3 regions of the Lysinibacillus sp. S1 genome follow, and region 2 is predicted to be linked to each of the others. Evidence: predicted binding sites of a transcription regulator. Region 2 holds the regulator's gene; each other region holds the start of a gene.

Region 1 (8,095 bases), 720 kb from region 2:
GAGGCGTTTTTTTTGTCACAATCGTTTTACAATGAATCATCAAACCAAACAAATTTAAATCAACAACATAGCCTAAATCATGGTGGACATGAAATGATGGACATGCATGAAACAATTGGCGAAATTATTGCAGGTATGAACCAAGCGATTATTTTGCGTCCCCATGTAAAAGATCCTGAATTACTCAACATTTTGGATCGCCAATATAATTTCACTCTTGGTATGTACAATACGATCGTAGAGTCCTTTAAAACAGGACACGATCCATCTGTTCCAACAGGACGCTACCAAATGGAAACAGGAAATGATTTCAAATATGGCCTAAATCCTGGTCAACCAAAAAAGCCGATGCAAAACGCTAATGAAATTAATGATGAAGCTATTTCTGGATTTTTACTTGGAGCTCAAAAAGGAGCAGCGAAATGTATGACAACTGCTGCGTTGGAGACAACAAACCCTGTAGTTCGTCGCGTTGTTGCGGATAGTATTCCTAACTGTATTGAAATGGGATACGAATTATCCATTTATCAAAATAAACACGGCTATTATCAGGTGCCTCAGTATTCCCAACAGGATATGCAAACGATGCTGAATGCATTCGACACAACATCTAATCCCCTTCATTAAATAAGAACAGCACAAAAAAAGCGAACGAGCATGTCGTTCGCTTTTTCAGCTTTATAATACTTTTCCTAAAAACGCTTTCGTACGGTCGCTTTGGGGATTGCCGAATAGTTCCTCTGGAGACCCTTCTTCTACAATATAGCCCCCATCCATGAAGACTACTCGATCACCTACTTCACGAGCAAAGCCCATTTCATGTGTCACAACTACCATTGTCATCCCTTCAGCTGCTAGATTTTTCATAACATCTAGCACCTCTTTTACCATTTCAGGGTCAAGTGCTGAAGTTGGCTCGTCAAATAAAATAGCTTTTGGCTTCATTGCTAAGGCACGAGCAATCGCCACACGTTGTTGCTGACCACCTGATAGCTGCTCAGGATAATTATAGGCCTTGCTGTCGAGCCCGACCTTTTTTAATAGCTCATGTCCTAAAGCTTCTGCGTCTGTACGATTCATTTTACGAATTTGCATAGGTGCCATCGTGACATTATCGATAACTGTCATATGCGGGAATAAGTTAAATTGTTGAAACACCATACCCACTTCAGCGCGAATTTCATTGATATTCGTTTTAGGATCATTAATTTTTACATTTTCAATATAAATAGCACCATCCGTTACTTCTTCTAACATATTGATGCAACGGAGAAATGTACTTTTTCCTGAACCAGACGGCCCAATAACACAGACAACTTGTTTTTCTTGAATTTCATAATCGATTCCTTTTAATACTTCAAGCTTGCCAAAGTATTTGTGTAGGTTTTCAATTTTTATCATCTAGCTTCCCGCCCTTCTACCTTAGCTTTACGAGGGACATAGCTATTGCTAAATCGTTTCTCGATAAATGCTACAATCTTCGTTACACCATATGTCAACACTAAATATAATAATGCTGCAACGATATACGGTTCCCAGAAGCGGAAGCTTGCACCAGCTACGACCTTACTAGCGTATAAAATATCTGGTGCTGCAATTACAGTTACGAGTGAAGAATCTTTTAATAATGCAATAAATTCATTGCCCAATGGCGGAATCATACGTCTAAATGCTTGAGGTAAAATGACCTTACGCATCGCTTGGTTATGCGTTAATCCAAGAGAGCGAGCAGCCTCCATTTGCCCTTTTGCAATACTTTGAATCCCTGCACGGAAAATTTCCGCATTATAAGCAGCACAGTTTAAAATAAGCGCTGTAATCCCTGATACCATATAACCTAAAGAATGACCAAAAATTGTTGGAATAACTGCTAAGTGAATTAACAAGATTTGTACAAGCATCGGTGTTCCACGGAATAAATCGATATATAGTTTAGATGGCCAATAAATCCATTTTTTACTCGATAATTTTCCAAGGCCTAAAAATAGTCCTAATAGAATACCGCCAAAATAACCACTAAGTGTCAAAATAAGTGTTACGCCAATACCTCGTATAAACATATCTCGGTAGTTCCAGACAATGTCCCAGCGTAAGTCAAAGATGTCCATCCGAAAACCCCATTCCCCTTTAAATTACAATTAATAAATGAGCTGTTAGCACAGTTACTATGTTAGTAGCATCATTTCATTCATTTTTATTGAAAATCAATGCCTGTAATTTCTTTTAATTTACCGTTTTCTTTAATCTTTTTAAGACCTTCGTTTAATTTATCTAGCAATTCTTTATTCCCTTTTTGAACCATGAAGCCATAGTATTCTTTTTCGAATGCATCATCTTCAATTACTTTTAGTTTTTGATCTGGGTGAGCTTTGATATATTCATAAACTACTGCATTATCTCCGATAGCTGCATCAACATTACCATTTAGCATCTCTTGGATAGCGATTGGCTGACTTTCAAAAGCCATAATATTTGTACTTGCTTCCCCTTGTAGCTTTTTCGCTGCCATATGACCAGTTGCATTGATTTGTACAGATACTTTTTTATCTTTTAATTCATCAAGAGATTTAATCTTTGAATCTTCTTTCACAACAATTAATAACTGAGACTCATAATACGGTTCTGTAAAATCAAATGATTCTTTACGCTCTTCCGTAATTGTGATTCCAGAAGCACCGATATCTGTTTCACCGTTCTTAATTGTTTGGAACACTGGCTCCCATCCAATATTATTCCACTCAACCTCAAAGTCCATCTCATCTGCAATAGCTTGTAGAATATCGACATCAATCCCTACAATTTTCCCTGAATCGTCAACAGATTCAAATGGTGCAAAAGTTGCCTCAGTACCTACTTTGTAAACCTTTTTGCCATCTCCACCATCTTCTGAAGATGAGCTACCTGAAGATGCATCATCTTTTGTACCACAACCTGCAAGTGCTAATGTTAAAGCTGCAATAATCATCAGTAACATCCAACCTGTTTTTTTCATTGTATTTCCCCCTAGTTCGATAATTTTCCGAATTACGTATTATTTTTCGCAATTCGGAAATGTTAGACTATTAGGTCAATTATATTAACATTATAGTATTTAGACAACAACTTTTCGCATAAAATTAAATATTTTTTCATATAAATTTATAATAAATTCATATAATTTGAAAAAACATGTATAAATAACAAGAAAATTAACCTAAAACTAATATATATACAATAAGAACCATGCCAAATTTCGATAAATTTAGGCAAAAAAAAAGAATCCCCTCAGATAGGATTCTTTTTTTTCGACTATTACTAGTCTCACGTACAGTATGTTCACTAAAAAATAATTTGGAGTTGTTGCTTTTTTGAAGGTTTGAAAGGAATAAATAGGGGAATAATGCCAACTAGGACAGTATTCCCTTTATTCTTCCTCTCGATCTCCAGTAAGCAGGCTGCTAAACTACTTATTAGGAGATGAGCTATAACAGTATATCAATTGATCAGTAAAATGGCGCCCTCGGAGGGAATCGAACCCCCAGTGCAAGAACCGGAATCTTACGTGTTATCCATTACACCACGAGGGCAAAAGACACAAAAAAAAAGTACTCACTCTAGGCTTACGAAAAGCATGATGTAGATAACCCTCATTTTTGAAGCATACCTGCAAAATAGTGTCCTGTACTTTAAACCTTATAACCTTAATCATTATACAAGCCTATCCTATATAATTCAACCATAGAATGCAAAAACAATTTATTTTTTTTAATTTCACTTTAGCAGGGTTAATATTTGACCTTCCCTGACTATAATGTGTATGATAAGGATACAGCTGAAATACAAAGGAAAATTTTCAGCAAAGGTATTCGAATTTAGCTTTTTAAGGAGGATTTAACATGAATTTAATTCCTACAGTTATTGAACAAACTAGTCGTGGTGAGCGTGCATATGACATTTATTCACGTCTACTTAAAGACCGTATTATCCTTTTAGGAAGTGCTATTGATGACAATGTTGCTAACTCCATTGTCGCTCAGCTTCTTTTCCTACAAGCAGAAGATCCAGATAAAGATATCTCTCTTTATATTAACTCACCTGGCGGATCCATTACGGCTGGTATGGCTATCTATGACACAATGCAAATCATTAAACCACAGGTACAAACAATTTGTATTGGTATGGCTGCATCAATGGGTGCTTTCCTACTTGCAGCTGGAGAACCTGGTAAACGTTTTGCCTTACCAAATGCTGAAGTCATGATTCACCAACCACTAGGTGGTGCACAAGGTCAAGCGACAGAAATTGAAATTGCTGCTAAACGTATTCTATTCTTACGTGAGAAATTAAATGGCATTTTATCTGAACGCACTGGTCAACCACTTGAAGTCATTGCAAGAGACACAGATCGTGATAACTTCATGACTGCTGAACGTGCAAAAGAATACGGTTTAATCGATCATATTATGCACCGTAGCGATAATAAATAAAAAATAGAAGGCATCACAGAATTGCTCTGTGATGCCTTTTGTATTTAATGAATGTTAATCTTCATTTTCAATAATTGTTGCCAATGCTGTAACCGCTTGCTCAGCATCGTTACCTTCACTGCTTAAAGTCACTTCGGTACCTTTAGCAACTGCTAAGCTCATAACACCCATAATGGATTTGGCATTTACTTTTTTCTCATCTTTTTCTAGAAAGATATCAGCACTAAAACGATTTGCTTCTTGCACAAATAGTGCTGCTTGTCTAGCTTGTAGTCCTAATTTTAATTTAACCTGGACTCTTCTCTCAATCATTCTCAAAACTCCCCTTCACTACCGTTCGTCTATTAGTTTTATCTTACCTTACTTACTGGCAAAAGAACAATAAGCGATTAGCATGACATTCATACCTGAAAAGTATGATAACTTAACCACCTATTTTTTCACCACGCCTTAATGCATCCGCAATCTCATCAATTTTTCTCAATCGATGGTTAACACCTGATTTACTAACCGTTCCACTAGATACCATTTCACCAAGCTCTTTTAATGTCACATCTTGGTATTCAACACGGAGACGTGCTATTTCACGAAGCTTCTCCGGTAGTTGATCAAGACCAATTGAATTTTCAATAAATCGAATATTCTCAACCTGCCGTAATGCTGCTCCAATGGTTTTATTTAAATTGGCAGTTTCACAGTTCACAATACGGTTGACACTATTACGCATATCTCGCAAAATCCGAACATCTTCAAATTTCATCATAGCCTGATGCGCTCCAACAATATTAAGGAAATCTGAAATTTTTTCTGCTTCTTTTAAGTAAGTTACAAAGCCTTTTTTACGTTCAATTGTTTTGGCATTGAGTTCAAATTCATTCATCAAATCCATTAATGCCTCACCATGTTCTTTATATAAAGAATAAACCTCTAAATGATAAGCCGATGTTTCTGGATTATTGACGGAACCTCCTGCTAAAAAGGCTCCTCTTAAATAAGCTCTTTTTTGGCCGCTCTTTTGAATGAGCTTTCTTGAGATAGTATGGTTAAATTGAAAGTCGTCTGAGATGATTTCTAAATCAATTAATAGCTCACGCGCTCCTTCTCTTACACGGCATATATACACATTATTTTTTTTCAATCGCATTTTCTTACGAACAAGTAATTCAACATTGTACGGATACAATTTTTTCATAATCGTATATAGTCTTCTGGCAATTGCAGCGTTTTCGGTTTGCACGTCTAAGCTTAGTTGTTTATTTGCAAAGGATAATGAACCATTCATACGAATTAGGGCAGAAACTTCTGCTTTCATACAATGATTGTCCGCTTCTATTTGTGTCAATTCTTTTTTTGTTTCAGAAGCAAAAGACATATCACGCCCCCCTTTCAATCATGATTTCTATGTATATGTTCATCTTACCATATACAATAAAGCCATTATGTTTCTATTATTGGTCCTCTTACTTTTTGATGGTAAATATCAGCATAATCTACCAGCCATTCTGCAACATTTGTAGCATTATGTCGAACCGTTCCATCAGGTCGAATTGTAGCAATGTCTCGTTTGATAACTTCTAATCCCATACTTTCAAGCTTTGCTACGTCAAATGTTACTGGTTCCGCTCTTTCTTCTTTATACAGTTCTTTTACAGGGTTAGGGAGTTCTTCATCATTTACTAAGATGGAATCGATAAAATCATGGCCAACATGCTTATGTATGGCTGTTACATGATCACCTGCTGTATAAGAAATGGTTTCACCCTTTTGTGTCATTAAATTACAAACATATATTTTTCTTCCTTTAGCCTTAACAACTGCTTCACCTATTTCCTTAACAAGCAAATTCGGAATAATACTTGTATATAAGCTTCCTGGTCCTATTAAAATATAATCTGCACGAAGTATTGCACGAATAGCTTCTGGCAACGGTTGCACATTTTCAGGTACTAAAAAAACGCGATTAATGCGTTTCGTCGCTGTCGGGATTTTTGATTCTCCCTCGATAATTGAACCGTCCTCAAGCACAGCATGTAGGGTGATTTTTTTATTAGCTGCTGGAATAACTCGACCATGAACTTTTAAAACCTTTCCCATCTCACTGATAGCATGATTGAAATCACCAGTAATATCAGTAAGGGCTGTAAGCATTAAATTCCCTAAGGAGTGACCTCGTAAGTCTTCAGATGCCGAAAAACGGTATTGAAACATTTGCTCTACAAGGGGCTCAATATCTGATAATGCTGCAATCACATTGCGTACATCACCAGGAGGTGGGATATCGTAATCATCACGTAAACGACCTGAAGATCCACCATCATCTGCTACTGTTACGATAGCAGTAATATCAAATGGGTGATGCTTCAGACCGCGAAGTAACGTGGAGAGCCCTGTGCCACCACCAATTACCACAAGCTTTGTTTGCTTTTTCCCCATTCACTCATTCCTTTCTACGATTAATATCACGATGCGTAATAACCGTATTTTCCTTGCCCGCAAAATATGCACCAAAAAATTCTGCTAATGTCACTGAGCGATGCTGGCCCCCAGTACAACCAAAAGCAATAACAAGCTGTGATTTACCTTCTTGTCGATAGAGAGGAATCATAAAGTCTAATAAATCCGTCAGTTTTTGTATAAGGATTTGCGTATCTTCCAACGCTAACACATAAGAAGATACCTCTGTTTGAAGACCCGTTTTTGGACGTAGCTCCTCCACATAGTATGGGTTTTTAAGAAAACGAACATCAAACACTAAGTCCGCATCAATCGGCATACCATGTTTAAAGCCAAAGGACATAATGTTAACGGTAAAAATAGTATCTGCCTCACTTGCAAATTCTTTTACGATTTTTTCACGTAATTGCTTTGGTTTCATGTTAGATGTGTTATAAACAAAATTGGCACGACCCTTTACTTCAGATAAAAGTACTCGTTCCTGTTTAATTCCATCTAGAGGTAAACCATTCACTGCTAATGGATGTGCACGTCTTGTTTCTTTATACCGTCTGACTAATGTAGCATCATCCGCATCTAAAAATAAAATACGAGCAACAATATCGCCTTCTTTTAGTATATGGTCTAATGCGCCAATTAGAGCATCAAAAAAGTCGCCTCCGCGCATATCCATTACTGCTGCAATTCGGGTACTGTTTTTACCAGAATCTCTTAATAAGGTTAAAAAAGTTGTAAGTAACGCAGGTGGTAAATTATCAATACAGTAATACCCTAAATCCTCAAAGCTTTGAATAGCTACTGTTTTCCCAGCCCCAGACATTCCTGTAATAATAACCAATTCATGTGTACTTTGTTGGCCTTCAACCACCACTGTCATGCAACTCCTTTATTGTTCTTTTGAAATTTGTATTTTCTGATGAAGTAATTCAAAATTCGTTGTATAGTCAAACGTGCCATACTGAATGCCTGATTGCGAAACAGCAAATTGTAAATTAGTTCGATCTCCTTCAGCCATTGGCAAATGTGCTAAATCCTCTACTGGGTGCCATGCAAGTTTGCCTTCTCTTGTTTCTTCGAATGGTACTCCATCTACATCCTTTGCAACAAATGTATAGAGCATCCATTCATCCACTACGTCATTGTTTTCTTTAATGATCATCGTATAAACACCCTTT
Region 2 (8,095 bases):
GAAAAAGGGAACTCCAAATGAGTTCCCTTTTTTATTTTACATATTTAGTTCATTGACAACATTAATGAGCGAGTCGGAAGAAGAAGAGACTAGTGTAGCACCTTGCGATAATTCAGTGATTAAATTAGATATAGCTGAAATATCTCTAGATGTATTTACGTATTGCTGCTGAATGCCAGAAACTGCATCAGCAATATCATTAAATGACTTGGATAAACTTTCTTGTGTATTGACACTATGTTGAATTTTTTGATCAACATTAGTAACTGAATTAGCCATAGTCGTAATATTACTTTCTGTTTCCTTAATAAGGTGAGAAACATTTTGGACGGCATTTTTTGTTTCCTCCGCAAGTTTACGAACTTCCTCAGCCACTACTGCAAAACCTTTCCCATGTTCTCCAGCTCGTGCAGCCTCAATAGAAGCATTTAATGCTAATAAATTGGTTTGATCAGCAATGCCTGTAACTAGCCCAACGATTTCAGAAATTTTTTGAGAAGAGGTACGTAGTTGGTTCATCGTTACCTCAAGACCATTGACACTTTGCAAAATAACTTGGATTAAATCATTTTGTTCTTTCAATTGCTGTTGGCCTCGTCTTGATTTTTCTTGTGTATCTGCTACGAAGTTCAATCCTTGCTTGGTTGCTACAGCAATATCATCTGTTTGTGAGGAAATCACTAATAATGATGCGGCTGTTTCTTCACTAATGGCATTAAGCTCTTCTGCAGTACTTTGGATCGTCGTTACAAGGGAATTTTTTGTTGCATCTGCTGCTGAGCGAATACGTTCTTCCTCTTTTTCATATGCCTCAATCACGAGTTGTTGCTCAAAATTAATGATTTTACAAAAAGCGTTTATAGCACGAATAGCATCTGTTTTAGAAATATCCACCTCGTTCACAAAGTTTGCAAAAGTAGTAGTGAGTGACTGGAATGAGGCAATATACCACTTTGACTGCAAGCCAATTCGAACGTGAGCCTCAGCAATGGCTTTTCGTTCAGCAATGTAGGCATCATTAATATGACTTTCAAAAATGTCACTTAAATGTTTATGTAACGTGATTTTCAAACGATCAATATGAGATGTTCTATTAATAATATCAAGTAAATCTTGGCTCAAACTAATGGCTGCATAAAATTTCTCCACCATTTCAGGAATTAGGTCTTTAGCTAAAGGCTGTAGCTGCTTAATGATAGCTAAATCCTCAAGTGTTAAATTTAAAAGTTGTAATTGTTTTTGAAGATTGGGGTGGTTCAATACATCTAACTGTACACCGCTCTTAAAATTTTCAGGTGTTAATGTAATTGCGTAGCTAGAACTACTATTTTTTGAAAACCAACTCATTATTATTTGCTCCATTCTTAATATCCATAATAAATTGTAAGTAAATAAGCACTTTTGAAATTTGTTAGGTTTGTATATTTAATAAATAAATGGGATTAAATTTATTTTACTATTATTTGCTGAATATTTGGTTAAAAAATTGGATATTTCTTTATTTTTTTACTTTATTGTTAGTCCAAATGGTGAAGCGATGTAAATTTGAATTTAAAATAGGAAACCTGTAAAATACGAACTGTTTAGCAATCTAAAAATCGTACGAAAATAAAAAATGGAAGGAGGGGTGGTATGGAGAAAAAACGTTTTAAATTTGTTATTCCTGTCATGGTGATTGTTGCCATTGGTTCTGTTTATATGCTACGAAACTACCATGCTGAGGTACCAGATGTTGAGCAATTATTAATTACCATATGTGCAGCTTTGGGATCAGGGGTATTAGCCTACTTTTTATTTCCACAGCAGGGTGATAATAAGATTGATGACAGAGGACCGTATTAATAGATTAAAAAAACTGCTCGTTTTCATTAAAACGAGCAGTCTTTTTATGGTTTAAACAGTTTAAACCAGCCTTTATGTTTAAAGACAGCCAACATAAAGATAACGATAATTATCATAATCCCAAGTACAATAAAATAGCTGTATTGCCCATGTAGCTCAGGCATGTTATCGAAATTCATCCCATACACACCAGCAATGAAGGTAAGTGGTATAAAGATAGTTGATACAATTGTTAAAGTCATCATAATGCCATTCATTCGGCTAGAACTCATAGCCATATAACTATCCCGCATGTCTGCTGTAAGCTCTCGATTAGATTCAACCATCTCTGTTAGCTTAAGTAGATGGTCGTAGATATCTCCAAAATAAGCTCTCTCCGACTTTTTTAGTGAGAAACGGTAAGAATTGAGAATGCGATATAAAAGATCACGCATTGGTAAAATAGTACGTCTTAAGTCAAGCAAGTCACTACGGAACTCGAAGACAATTTTCATGGCATTTACATTACTTTGGTATGTAAGTTCACCTTCTAAAGCATTTAGATGATCTTCAATTTTGTAAACGAGTGGAAAATAACTGTCAACAATTTTATCGATAGTTTGATACGTTAGGTATACAGTACCTCGCTCCCAATTCTTCGGTTGGTTTTCCAGCATCTTTTGCACCTTCTCTATCTCAGGGACAGGATTTTTATGGAAGGTTATAATGAATTTATTGGAGGCAAAAATATTAACCTCCTCCGCAGCTAACGTCTCTTCGTTTACCCGATGAATGACAAAGAAATGAAAATCATCATAAAAATCGAGCTTAGGACGCTGCAACCTCATTAAGCAATCTTCAATAGCGAGAGGGTGAAAGTGGAAAAATGTATCCAACAATGATTCCTCCTCGGCTGTAGGACAATTAAAATCAACCCAATACCATTCAAATTCTTGCTGATGTATCTCTTCTAATGGAAAATCCTTTAACAATTGTTGTTGCTTTGTAATGCCAATGGTGCTTATCACGGTTTTCACCTCAAATTATTTACTACAAAATAGTTAGCGCTCCTCTTTAAAGCATACCCAACCACCGAACAAAGTAGTGGCAAAAAATCTAGAAGGTTTAGTAAAACCCGCACTTTGTAAAAGTATTAAAATTTCTTCTTCACTCATAAAAGAAAGGGAACGAATGGATTTTTCCATCTCTGCTACATCGGATAAAGAAAGTCTAGTATGCTGTAGCCAATAAGAACGCCATAAATCAAATTGTAGTTCTGTTTCTAAAGAGCCTAGCTGACCATATTTTGAAACAAGGACAAATGGTGCTCCAGGTTTCAAATGTCTTGCTATTTCTGTTATTGTTTCGAGCTTTTCTTTATAATCATGAATAAAATGCAAGACGAGAACACAACTTGCCGCATCATACTGAGTAGAGGGCAGCGAAGCATCAAGTATTGTAGCCTGATGGAATGACATATCATTAGGAAGAGTGAGTAAACGCTCTTTAGCTATAGTAAGCATGGATTCTGATGGATCAATGCCAGTGAATGACCAGTGAGGTCTTCCTTCTGCAAGCTGTATAATTTCATTGCCACTTCCTGCTCCCACGACTAGCATGTTAGCATTTTCTGATAGCCTAGAATGATAAAAAGTTTGTATTAAACGTAGCATGGCATCATAACTAGGCAATGTACGGCGAATACCCTTTTCATATTCATTTGCTAATGTGTTGTTAAATTCCAACGCTCCTCACAGCCTTTCAAAAAAATTTTAAAAAATCTTTCTTAATGTGAAACTATTACGGGTATAGTTCCGTAAATAGTAGTACATAAAACATAGAATAAAGTTCAAAGAAAGGGTTGATATATATGGAGACTAAATGGTCTAAAGTAATCATACACGCAAGTGCATTTTTTGCGCCATGGTTAGTGCCCATTATTTTCTTTTTAATTAGTTCGGATGAGGAAGTAAAGGCAATTTCTATTCAAGCACTGCTATTCCAAATTGTCATGGGTGTTTTAATTGCTATCTCTGTTGGTTTAAGCTTTGTCCTTATTGGCTTACCATTTTTAATCATTTTCGGCATTATGGTATTTGTGGTACCGATCATCGGTATCGTAAAAGCATTGTCTGATGAACCTTGGCGTTATCCAATTGTTGGTCGCTGGGTATAATTTTCATAGACGCAAGTATATGCTAGTTGCATATGCTTGCGTTTTTTCTATGACGAATAAGGGTACATTAGGTGTATAAGGAAATTATTAAACCGTAAACAAATGATCGAAAAAGGGCTCTTTTCGGCTCTTAAAAAGCCTTTTTCAAGACTTTCCACTTTTCTATGGGCGAAATCATTGCAATTTTTTTCAAGCGTTTTGTATAATATACTCAAAGAAAGTCAAAGATAGTCAAAGTCAGTGAAGCAAGCGAGGTGTATTCCTAAAATGCGTAATATATCAGACATCATAGAGGGTTACTTAAAGCAAGTACTTGAATTAGGTGGAGAAGGGCATATTGAAATTAAACGTAGTGAAATCGCTGATAAATTTCAATGTGTACCATCACAAATAAATTATGTTATTAATACAAGATTTACTGCCGAGCGGGGTTACCTTGTTGAGAGCAAACGTGGTGGTGGTGGATACATTCGAATTTTACGTGTCCGCGCGAATTCACAGATTGATTTAATCGACGATGTTCTCAGGCAAATTGAAGGTGGGGCATCACAAACAATGGCAGAAGATTTGGTTTATCGACTCATTGATGAGCAGGTAATTTCCAAGCGAGAAGCGAAATTAATGTTAGCAGCAATTGATCGCTCCACGATCGACTTGCATCTCCCATTAAGAGATGTCATTCGATCAAAAATATTGCGAGCAATGCTGACAACAATAAAATATGAACAACAAAAATAGTGAGGTGATGGAAATGATATGCGAACATTGTAAACAACGTAATGCGACAGTTACAGTAACACAAGTTCAAAGTGGGCAAAAAGTAGAGCATCATTATTGTGACGTCTGCGCCTCACAATTCCATCCATTTCATGCAGAGTTTAAACAAGAGCCAGTATCTATTCAACAGTTATTGTCTAACTGGTTTGGCTCTCCTACATGGCAAAAGGTGGGGGAAAAACAACAGGTACAACCACAACAGCAAACATGCCCACAATGTGGATTTTCGTATAAGCAGTTTTTAAAAGAAGGAAAATTCGGGTGCCCAAGCTGTTATGACACATTTGGAGATCATTTGCCAAAGCTTTTTAATCGTATTCAGGCAGGTCCACAACACATTGGAAAAATGCCTGGTGCTCGCAGTAATGTGTATGTTATTAAAAAGCAAATAGAAGATATCCGCAAGCGTATGAAATCCGCCGTAGATGAGGAACAGTTTGAAGAAGCGGCGAAGCTACGTGATGAAGTTAAAGAGCTAGAGAAGCATCTACAATTTGAAGGTGGTGATGTGACATGATGATTGAATCATTTTTAGAGCGTGCGACACCAACTTGGATGCATATCAAAGATGATTACTCAGATATCGTCATTAGTACACGGATCCGCCTTGCACGAAATTTAGATGGCTATCGTTTTCCATTAGCGTTTTCAGAAAATGAGGCACTGCAAGTGGAACAGGCCGTTACACATGCTGTCAGCGATAGCCCAACTCTTCAAAATGATTATGCTTATTTTGCTATAAAGGATTTAACCCCTTTACAGCGTCAAATTCTTGTAGAAAAGCATTTGATTAGCCCGCAACTGGCTAAAAAAGAGCAAGTGGGCTCTATACTACTCTCTGAAGACGAATCCGTTAGCATTATGGTGAATGAAGAGGATCATTTACGCATTCAATGTATGACAGCAAGTTTTCAACTTCAAAGTGCTTATGAACAAGCAAATAAGATTGATCGTATCCTAGAGAAAGTATTACCGTATGCTTTTCGAGATACTTTTGGTTATTTAACAAGCTGTCCAACGAATATTGGTACGGGTCTACGAGCATCCGTCATGATGCATTTACCCGCTCTTACATTAACTGGGCAAATGAATCAAATTATAAATGCCATGACACGCTTAGGAATGACTGTAAGAGGTATATATGGTGAAGGAAGCGAAAATTTAGGGAATGTTTATCAAGTGTCTAACCAAATTACACTTGGGAAGACAGAGGAAGATATTTTAGCAGATATACAAAGTGTCGCTGAAAAGATTATTCAAAAAGAGCGGCATGCAAGAGGTAAATTAATGGAAAAGGCAGAGCTTGCGCTAGAAGATCGCGTATATCGAGCTTTAGGTACCCTTACACATGCAAGAATTTTAACAAGTGAGGAAGCTGCTACTTGCCTATCTAATGTTCGTTTAGGAGTAGATTTACAATTGATTGATGGTATACAAACAACGACCTTAAATGAATGTGTTGTTAGTATGCAACCAGGTTTTTTACAGCACTATGCAGGTGAGGCATTACCACCTGCTGAGCGGGATCGTGTACGAGCGGAGATGCTTCGTGAGACATTATCTCAAGAACATGCGAATAAGCCTATAAATGGGGAAAAAGGAGAGGATTTATATGATGTTTAATCGTTTTACACAACGCGCGCAAAAAGTATTACAGCTTGCTCAGGAAGAGGCTATTCGTTGGAAGCACGAATCTATCGGTACAGAGCATATTCTATTAGGGCTTATACGTGAAGGCGGCGGTATTGCTGCGAAAGCGTTAGAAGCCATTGATATTAGTCCTCAAATGATTGAAGCTGGCATTGAAGAATTAGTTGGTAAGGGCAAAGAAGATGTCGGTCCAATTGTTCATTATACACCAAGAGCTAAAAAAGTAATTGAATTATCTGTTGATGAGTCACGTAAACTAGGTCACTCCTATATCGGTACAGAGCATCTATTATTGGCGCTTATACGTGAAGGTGAGGGCGTGGCAGCTCGCGTTTTAAACAATGCGGGAGTCGGTTTAAATAAAGCTCGCCAGCAAGTATTATTGCTATTAGGTAATAATGATAATGCACAATCTGGTCAACAAGCAGCCCAAGCTGCCAATACACCAACATTAGATAGTCTAGCACGTGATTTAACACAAATTGCACGTGAAGGTACTTTAGACCCTGTTATTGGCCGAAGCAAGGAAATTACACGAGTTATTGAAGTTTTATCGCGTCGTACGAAAAATAACCCTGTATTGATTGGTGAGCCAGGTGTTGGTAAAACAGCGATTGCTGAAGGATTGGCACAGCAAATTATTAATAACGAAGTGCCAGAAATCCTTCGTGACAAACGTGTAATGACACTAGATATGGGGACAGTTGTTGCAGGTACAAAATATCGTGGAGAATTTGAAGATCGTTTGAAAAAAGTGATGGATGAAATTCGCCAAGCAGGCAACATCATTTTATTTATTGACGAATTGCATACATTAATTGGTGCGGGTGGTGCTGAAGGTGCGATTGATGCATCAAATATCTTAAAACCATCTTTAGCACGTGGGGAGCTTCAATGTATTGGTGCCACAACACTTGATGAGTACCGCAAGTACATTGAAAAGGATGCGGCCTTAGAGCGTCGTTTCCAACCAATCCAAGTGGATGAGCCGACAGTGGAAGAGGCTATTCTAATTATTCAAGGCTTACGTGATCGTTATGAAGCACATCACCGTGTGAAAATTACAGATGAAGCCATTGAAGCAGCGGCAAAAATGAGTGATAGATATATTTCTGATCGATTCTTACCAGATAAAGCGATTGACTTAATCGATGAAGCAGGTTCTAAAGTACGCTTACGCTCATTCGCAGTACCACCAAACTTAAAGGCGCTTGAGGATAAGCTTGAAAATGTTCGTTCTGAAAAAAATGCAGCCGTATCAGGTCAAGAATTTGAAAAGGCAGCAGCGCTAAGAGATACAGAGCAAAAGCTGAAGGATGAAATTGAAGCTACTCGAAAAAATTGGAAAGAAGAGCAAGGTAAAGCCGAATCTAAAGTGACTGTGGATGATGTAGCAGCAGTTGTATCAATGTGGACAGGAATCCCAGTAGCTAAAATTGCTTCTGAAGAATCTTCGAAGTTATTACAGCTTGAAGAAGAGTTACACAAACGTGTAGTAGGGCAAGGAGAAGCAGTAGAAGCGATTTCTCGTGCAATACGTCGTGCAAGAGCAGGCTTAAAAGATCCAAAACGACCAATTGGCTCATTTATCTTCTTAGGACCTACAGGCGTTGGTAAAACAGAGCTTGCAAGAGCACTTGCTGAGGTAATGTTTGGCGATGAGGATGCGAT
Region 3 (8,095 bases), 900 kb from region 2:
GTTCGCAATGATGAAGGCTTAAACACTCCTTATATGGTGGCTCTTGGCTTAGTATGGGTGATCTTTATTGGCTTTGTAGTCATCATCATTAAACGAGGGAAAGTTCGTCGTCAGGAGCAAGACGTCCAATAATAATAACACGACAAAAAAGCATGCCAGGAGCCATCCTAGCATGCTTTTTATTAGCCTTCAAAGCTTTTATTTGTGAAGAAAATTGCAATAGTCCCAGGTCCGACATGTGAGCCGATCGCGGAACCTATCATGGTAATTTGCACAGCTTGAGGTGAAAAACGCTCCTGGATAGAGGCTTTTGCTTCATTCGCAAAGGCAGCGTCGTCACTATGGCTAATACCTACGATTTTATTTGTAAAGCTGCCACCACGCTCCTGCATTAAATCTAACATACGATTAAGTGCTTTTTTTCGACCGCGTGACTTTTCAATCGGTACAAGTTTGCCATCTTCTACATTTAAAATAGGCTTAATACTAAGAAGGCCACCTAAAAATGCACTAGCTTTTGATACACGACCACCTTTTGCAAGGTAATCTAAGTCTTCTACAGTAAATAAATGCTCGACCTGAGGTGCAAGGGTGTTTATTTTAGAGGCCATGTCTTCTAAGGATACTCCTATATTTCGCAGTCGTACAGCTTCTTCCACGACAAGGCCATGGCCTAGTGATGCGCATTTAGAGTCGATAATGACTAGTTTTAAGGAAGGATACTGCTCAAGTACCTGATTGCGAATCATTTGAGCAGTACTATATGTGCCTGATAATTCTGATGAAAAAGCGATATAAATACCTTCTTCATCATTTTTGGCTAGCTCCTCAAAATGCTTCAAAAAGAGCTCAGGTGACACTTGTGATGTTTTTGGCTGAGCACCTTGGCGTATTGCATCATAGATCTCTTTGGAATCAATTGAAATCACATCTTCATATTCTTTGTTGTTCAATTGCACTCGTAAAGGGAGTAGCACGACATCATTTTCTTCATAGTAAGATTTTGGTAGATCACATCCACTATCCGTAAAAATCTTCATTCTCTTGTCCCCCTAATTTCAACTTACTTTTGCTTTTTAACTTTATTCAGTAGATACTCACTTTAGATAAATGGAAGGGGTACCACTGAATAAAGTTAAACTGGTAAAAATGGAATGTTAACTTGAACTTACTACTTAACTATGATAATTTCAAGCGTTCAATGAGTATTTTTGCAATTCCATCATCATTATTCGTTGTCGTAATTTCATTGGCAATGTTTTTAAGACTTGAAATACCGTTCCCCATCGCTACACCAAGTCCAGCATATTCGATCATTTCTAAATCATTGTCTTCATCACCAAATGCGATGATGCGCTCACGAGGAATACCTAAATCTTTTGCCACATGTGCAATACCCACAGCTTTATTTAAGCCGCGACGCACAATTTCAATAATATGAAGTGGCGCGCCCCATCGACGATGTTCAATGACTTCAGCATGCACTGCCTGTAAATGATCACGTATAATAACCGAATTGGCTTCATTTGCCTGAATCAGCAAACTTGTAGGATTTTCCAAGAGGTGTGTGTATAAATCGCCAAGTGTAATTTTTGGGTTACCCATATTAAAGATATTTAAGATACGATCGTCCTCTGTGTGAACATAAACTTCATCTTTTACCTCAGCGATAATATTTTCGTATTCATAACTGTTAATAGAATCAACGACATCATGTACGACACTTAAATCAATTGGTGTGTGCATATGTTGCCAAGAGACATTTTTAGGATGATGCACATATGCGCCATTAAAATTAACAATGGGTGTAGTGAGCCCAAGTTCTTGATAATAAATAGTACTTGCTCGGTAAGGACGTCCTGTCGCAATCATCACTTGATGCCCTTGTTCCTTAGCCTGCAATAATGTTTTTTTCGTTTTTGCAGAAATTTGCTGTTGATCTGTTAATAAAGTTCCATCTAAGTCTAATACGATTAAATGCGGTTTCATAGCTCGTTGCCCCTTTCCTATAGTTTGAATAGTATCTCTTTGTCTTACATTCGTCAAAATTTTGTCACAGTGAAAAAAGTTTGCTAACATAAAGATGAGAGAATAGTTGGGAGTGACAATAATGTTTGTAGAAAAAGAAGTGTGGGGAAATATTCCTTTATTACATATACATACAGACAATATGAATGAAGAAACCCCGGTAGTCATTTTTTTGCATGGCTTTATGAGTGCAAAAGAACATAACTTACACTATGCATACCAATTGGTGCATAAAGGGGTGCGTGTCCTATTGCCAGATGCAAAATTTCATGGTGAGCGTAGCGAAGGCCTAACAGAAATGCAAATGAATTTAAATTTTTGGGACATTGTTTTAAATTCTATTCATGAAGTACAACAATTATATGATGAATTAAAGAATAAAAATTTATTAGCTAGTCATAAAATTGGCATAGGAGGCACTTCAATGGGTGGCATCGTGACATCAGGCTGTCTGAAACTTTATGATTGGATACAAACAGCTGCAATATGCATGGGTGCACCTGGTTTTATAAAATTGGGTGAATACCAATTGCAACAATTTGCAAAAAGCGGAGTTAACTGGCCGATGTCAGAGGAAGACGTTGAAAAAATTAATGAAGCCCTTGCTAAATATGATGTCAGTTTAACACCAGAAAAATTCGCGGGTCGCCCTGTATTCTTTTGGCATGGAGAATTAGATAAAACAGTTCCTTTTCACGAAACGTATAAATTTTATGAAACATTACGGGGATACTATAAAGCAAACCCTGAATATTTAAAGTTCATGGTTAACAAAAGGGCTGGACATGCTGTACCACGTGACGGTATGCTAGCAGCCACAGCATGGCTTGCACAGCATTTGGCATAATAGGGTGCATCTGCTATGATAAGGTTAACACTATGATGGAAGGAGAAATACGAATGGATCAGGATATGAAAGATAGCATGTTAGGTGCTTTAGAAAACGTAATTGATCCTGAGCTTGGCATTGATATTGTCAACTTAGGTTTAGTATATGATGTGGAATTAGATGATGAAGGTGTTGCAACTGTTACGATGACGCTAACATCTATGGGCTGCCCACTTGGTCCAGTCATTGTGGATCAAGTGAATACGGCGTTAGGTGAACTTCCAGAAGTGAAAAGTACAAATGTTAATATTGTATGGAATCCACCTTGGTCGAAAGATAAAATGTCACGCTATGCCAAAATGGCATTGGGCGTACGTTAAAATGGCTTATTTAAAACCCTGCTTATTGAAAAATAAGCAGGGTTTTTGCTTGTAACGAAACTAATCGATACGGCATATTTGTAATGGACAATTTTCACAGGCAATTTCATTTTTTAAAAATTGTAAATCATGAATGGTAATAAATCCTTTATCAAAAGTGATAATCTCATGTTTTTTTAAATCATTCAGCATACGATTAATCATTTCCCGACTTGTCGCACACAAATTTGCGATTTCTGTATTTGTTAGCTGAAAATCAATAAAAATCGAGTCATTTTCTACAGGTTTACCATACGTATTGGACAGCCGAATGAGCGTTGAAAATAGAGCACCTTTTTTCCCGTTTAACACTAAATCGCGCAAACGACTCTGATGCTTTAAGTTTTCTGTTTGTAGCCACTTCATGTATTCCACCATAACTGTCGGCTGCTCTTCTAGTAAATGCTCCAAAGATTTACGACTCAAAACATACAACGTAGAGGGTTCTAAAACTTTGGCAGTCATCGAATTATAGACGAGATTACAAAATAACGAACCTTCTCCTATTATGCTGTCAGGGCCACAAATACGAATGGTTAATTCCTTACCCGTCTCGGATTCTTGGCTAATCGAAATAACACCTGATTGGATGTAATAAATTTCTTTTGCCCGTTCGCCCTCTAGAAAAATTTTATTTCCTTTATTCACTTTGATAAAAACACCGTGGTTTTGAAAAAGATCGTTAATTTTTTCAAACATATTATCCATTAAAACCATATCTCCAACACATCGCTTTCTTTTTGTAATAAATGGCGATTATTACAAAAGGATAGTGGATTTCGATACTAAAACATAGAAACATACCATTATTATAACGTAAACTTCCATAATAAGTGAAAAAATTTTAGGGCGATTTCTTTGCTAAGCATTGTCGAGTGATGTAAAATAAAGTTAGTCAAAAAAGGTCAAACTTTTTTAATGAATAAGAATGGGTATATAAATAATGAGAAATATGAAAAAAAGGAGTGCTAGCTATGCAATTTCAACAAACAGACAATAAAAAACCATTAGAACAATTTGGACGCAATTTAATTGAAGAAGTAAAAAACGGCAAGATGGATCCTGTTATCGGGCGTGATGAAGAAATTCGAAATGTAATTCGTATTCTAACACGTAAAACAAAAAATAATCCTGTATTAATCGGTGAACCAGGAGTTGGTAAAACGGCAATTGTGGAAGGTTTAGCACAGCGTATTGTTAAAGGTGATGTACCAGAAGGCTTGAAAGAATGTGTATTATATGAATTAGATATGAGTGCGTTAATCGCTGGTGCAAGTTATCGTGGACAATTTGAAGAACGCTTAAAAGGTGTGCTAAAAGAAGTAAAAGAATCAGAAGGACAAATCATTCTATTTATTGATGAAATTCATACGATCGTAGGTGCAGGAAAAACAGATGGCGCTATGGATGCAGGAAATATGCTAAAACCTATGCTAGCACGTGGTGAATTACACTGTATTGGTGCTACTACCTTAGACGAATATCGTATGTACATTGAAAAGGATCCTGCCTTAGAACGTCGATTCCAGCAAGTACTAGTACGTGAGCCATCTATAGAGGATACGGTATCCATTTTACGTGGTTTAAAGGAACGCTTTGAATTACATCACGCAGTACGTATTCATGACAGAGCAATTGTTGCGGCAGCAGAACTATCCAATCGCTATATTACAGAACGATTTTTACCTGATAAGGCCATTGATTTAATTGATGAGGCTTGTGCAATGATTCGTACAGAAATTGATTCAATGCCACAGGAATTAGACGCAGTCACACGTCGTATTATGCAGCTTGAAATTGAGGAACAGGCATTGCGTAAGGAAAAGGACGAGMCAAGTAAAAAACGTCTGGAGCAATTACGCGAAGAATTAACTAAGTTAAAAGAATCATCTAAGGGCATGCGACAACAATGGGAAGCAGAAAAAGAAAAACTACACGATATTCAGAAAAAACGTGAAACATTGGATAAATATCGTCGTGATCTAGATGAGGCAGAAAGTAAATATGATCTAAATAAAGCTGCTGAATTACGTCATGGTAAAATTCCAACACTTGAAAAAGACATTCAGGTACTTGAAAAGGAATTAGAGAACGGTGCAGAATCTCGTATTTTACGTGAAGAGGTAACAGCAGATGAAATCGCTGCAATTGTTTCACGTTGGACAGGAATCCCTGTAACAAAATTAGTAGAGGGTGAGCGTGAAAAACTATTACGTTTAAAGGATACATTACATGAACGTGTGGTTGGACAAGATACAGCAGTTCAATTAGTGACAGAAGCGGTATGGCGTGCACGTGCAGGTATCAAAGATCCACACCGACCTATTGGTAGCTTTTTATTTTTAGGTCCAACTGGTGTAGGTAAAACAGAACTTGCCAAGGCACTTGCTGCACAGTTATTTGATTCAGAAGATCACTTTATTCGGATTGATATGAGTGAATACATGGAGAAACATAGTGTGTCTCGACTTGTTGGGGCTCCTCCAGGCTATGTGGGCTATGAGGAAGGTGGACAGCTAACGGAAGCAGTTCGCCGAAATCCTTATTCTGTGGTGCTACTAGACGAGATTGAAAAAGCTCATCCTGATGTGGCGAACATTTTATTGCAAATTTTAGATGATGGGCGCATTACAGATAGTCAGGGACGAATGGTGAATTTTACAAATACAGTAGTCATTTTAACTTCGAATATTGGATCAAGTTATTTAATGGAGGCAAAGGAAAATGATGCGGCTGTGGAGGACTTAGTCATGTCAGCCCTACGACAACATTTTAAACCTGAGCTATTAAACAGAATGGATGATATCATCTTCTTCCATGCATTATCTACTAAACATTTTACTGCGATTGCCTGGAAGTATGTGGAGCAATTGATTAAACGTGTCGCAGAGCAAGAAATTACTTTATCTGTCGAGCAAGAAGTCATTGATTGGGTAGTAGAGCAAGGTGCAGATGCCCAATTTGGAGCAAGACCACTAAAACGCTTTGTACAGCGACATATCGAAACAGCCGTTGCTAAAGAACTATTACGCGGAGAAGTTTTACCAGGGGAGACGTTGCATGTGAAAATGCATGAGGGTCAATGTGTTGTGGAAAAATAACAGAAAAAACCTGTTCGGCATGAAGCTGAACAGGCTTTTTCTAGCTGAATTAATGATGGTCTGCAGCTTCTGGTGTAGGGTCGTTTGGAATGATTGCTCCAATAATAAAGATAAGGATGGAGAATACAACAGAAACGATTGCCCCAGTTTTGAAATCAAATGGTACACCAAGTACAGAGCTGACTACGTAGTTTAACATAGAAACTAGTAGGAATGACCATATGAACGTTACGATATATTGCATTAATTTCACCTCAACCGAACTTTTTTCATCATAAGGTTTTACTCATATTCATTATCATATCATAACATAAATCAAAAAAAAATGAACCATTTATGTGAAACATGGCGATTTTGTCACAACAAATATGCGATTTAGTATTTTATGTTTAGTAATGTAAAGTATTTAGGAACAGCTCTGAAATAGGGGAATGCGCTCCTAAGCGGGTGAAAAGTGCTCCAAAAGGGAAGAACACCGCTCATACATGATGCAAGGTGCTTTGAAAAATAATGAACAAGCTCAACAAAGTACGTTAGATAAAGCTCTAAACAGAATAACCTCATTCCATAAAATTCTTCACTTCTATATTCAAAGAACACTACCCTCAGCCGCATAAATTTTAAATCATCTTGCGTCATTCCTTTTATATGCGTTATAATTATGACCAGTTACTAATAATTGATAGTAAGAAAGCTGAGGGGTTGCTATATGAACGCTGGTATTATAGGAATAGGCAAATATGTTCCTGAGAAGGTCGTTACAAATTTTGATTTGGAAAAAATCATGGATACTTCTGATGAATGGATTCGTACTCGAACAGGCATTGAAGAACGTCATTTTGCGGCAGATGATCAGGAAACTTCAGATTTGGCAGTAGCTGCTGCAAAAGAAGCTATTGCAAATGCGGGTATTACGCCTGAGGAAATTGGTTTAATTCTTGTAGCAACTGTCACACAGGATCAAACTTTTCCAAGTGTAGCTTGTATGATTCAGGAACAAATCGGAGCAGTAAATGCTGCAGCAATGGATCAAGCAGCAGCATGTGCAGGATTTATATATAGTTTAGTGACAGCAAAGCACTTTGTTGAGGCAAATGCTTATAAATATGTCTTAGTAGTAGGTGTTGAAAAGCTGTCTAAAGTCGTTGATTGGGAAGATCGCAATACAGCTGTATTATTTGGCGATGGTGCCAGTGCAGCTATCATTGGGCAAGTCTCTGAAGGTAGAGGTATTCTATCCTTTGAACTTGGTGCAGATGGTACAGGCGGAAAGAATCTTTATTTAACGAAGCAAGATACAATTGCGATGAATGGTCGTGAAGTGTTTAAATTTGCTGTTCGACAAATGGGTGAATCGGCTGTTAATGTATTAGAGAAAGCGGGATTAACAAAAGAAGACGTTGATTTCCTAGTGCCACATCAGGCAAATATACGTATTATGGAATCTGCACGTGAGCGTTTAGAGCTACCACCAGAAAAAATGTCAAAAACGATTCATAAATACGGAAATACTTCAGCAGCATCTATTGGTATTTCCTTGGTAGATGAGCTCGAAGCAGGTAAGATTAAAGAGGATGATTTATTAGTCCTTGTAGGTTTTGGTGGCGGCTTAACATGGGGTGCCGTAGCCATGAGATGGGGAAAATAAGTAGGAAAAATGCTTGAGGGGAGTAAGACAATGAGTAAAAGACGAGTAGTAATTACAGGAATTGGCGCAG

Evidence for each region. Region 2 encodes CtsR, which represses protease genes until heat stress. Its sites were predicted from a motif close to ATGGTCAATAAAGGTCAAACA; they were not measured.
Region 1: the regulator CtsR is predicted to act here: its motif matches at 3,769-3,789, upstream of clpP (ATP-dependent Clp endopeptidase proteolytic subunit ClpP).
Region 3: the regulator CtsR is predicted to act here: its motif matches at 4,168-4,188, upstream of ACHZEU_RS10120 (ATP-dependent Clp protease ATP-binding subunit).

What each region holds. Positions count from the first base shown of each region.
Region 1 is NZ_CP173154.1:3,599,521-3,607,615, reverse strand. It holds gene ACHZEU_RS17995 (spore coat protein) at 13-627, shown strand; gene ACHZEU_RS17990 (amino acid ABC transporter ATP-binding protein) at 679-1,401, opposite strand; gene ACHZEU_RS17985 (amino acid ABC transporter permease) at 1,398-2,108, opposite strand; gene ACHZEU_RS17980 (basic amino acid ABC transporter substrate-binding protein) at 2,195-2,992, opposite strand; tRNA gene ACHZEU_RS17975 (tRNA-Arg) at 3,492-3,566, opposite strand; gene clpP (ATP-dependent Clp endopeptidase proteolytic subunit ClpP) at 3,876-4,466, shown strand; gene ACHZEU_RS17965 (HPr family phosphocarrier protein) at 4,521-4,778, opposite strand; gene whiA (DNA-binding protein WhiA) at 4,891-5,838, opposite strand; gene yvcK (YvcK family protein) at 5,904-6,899, opposite strand; gene rapZ (RNase adapter RapZ) at 6,904-7,797, opposite strand; gene ACHZEU_RS17945 (8-oxo-dGTP diphosphatase) at 7,807-8,095, opposite strand, start outside.
Region 2 is NZ_CP173154.1:2,875,157-2,883,251, forward strand. It holds gene ACHZEU_RS14225 (methyl-accepting chemotaxis protein) at 37-819, opposite strand; partial or broken gene ACHZEU_RS14230 (protoglobin family protein) at 850-1,362, opposite strand; gene ACHZEU_RS14235 (hypothetical protein) at 1,633-1,842, shown strand; gene corA (magnesium/cobalt transporter CorA) at 1,887-2,849, opposite strand; gene ACHZEU_RS14245 (class I SAM-dependent methyltransferase) at 2,883-3,566, opposite strand; gene ACHZEU_RS14250 (DUF4870 domain-containing protein) at 3,692-3,997, shown strand; gene ACHZEU_RS14255 (CtsR family transcriptional regulator) at 4,265-4,735, shown strand; gene ACHZEU_RS14260 (UvrB/UvrC motif-containing protein) at 4,749-5,291, shown strand; gene ACHZEU_RS14265 (protein arginine kinase) at 5,288-6,397, shown strand; gene ACHZEU_RS14270 (ATP-dependent Clp protease ATP-binding subunit) at 6,387-8,095, shown strand, end outside.
Region 3 is NZ_CP173154.1:1,971,353-1,979,447, reverse strand. It holds gene ACHZEU_RS10150 (alpha-amylase family glycosyl hydrolase) at 1-132, shown strand, start outside; gene ACHZEU_RS10145 (DegV family protein) at 183-1,040, opposite strand; gene ACHZEU_RS10140 (Cof-type HAD-IIB family hydrolase) at 1,180-1,989, opposite strand; gene ACHZEU_RS10135 (prolyl oligopeptidase family serine peptidase) at 2,111-2,875, shown strand; gene ACHZEU_RS10130 (metal-sulfur cluster assembly factor) at 2,929-3,237, shown strand; gene ACHZEU_RS10125 (Crp/Fnr family transcriptional regulator) at 3,298-3,984, opposite strand; gene ACHZEU_RS10120 (ATP-dependent Clp protease ATP-binding subunit) at 4,251-6,377, shown strand; gene ACHZEU_RS10115 (YjzD family protein) at 6,427-6,621, opposite strand; gene ACHZEU_RS10110 (beta-ketoacyl-ACP synthase III) at 7,087-8,025, shown strand; gene fabF (beta-ketoacyl-ACP synthase II) at 8,056-8,095, shown strand, end outside.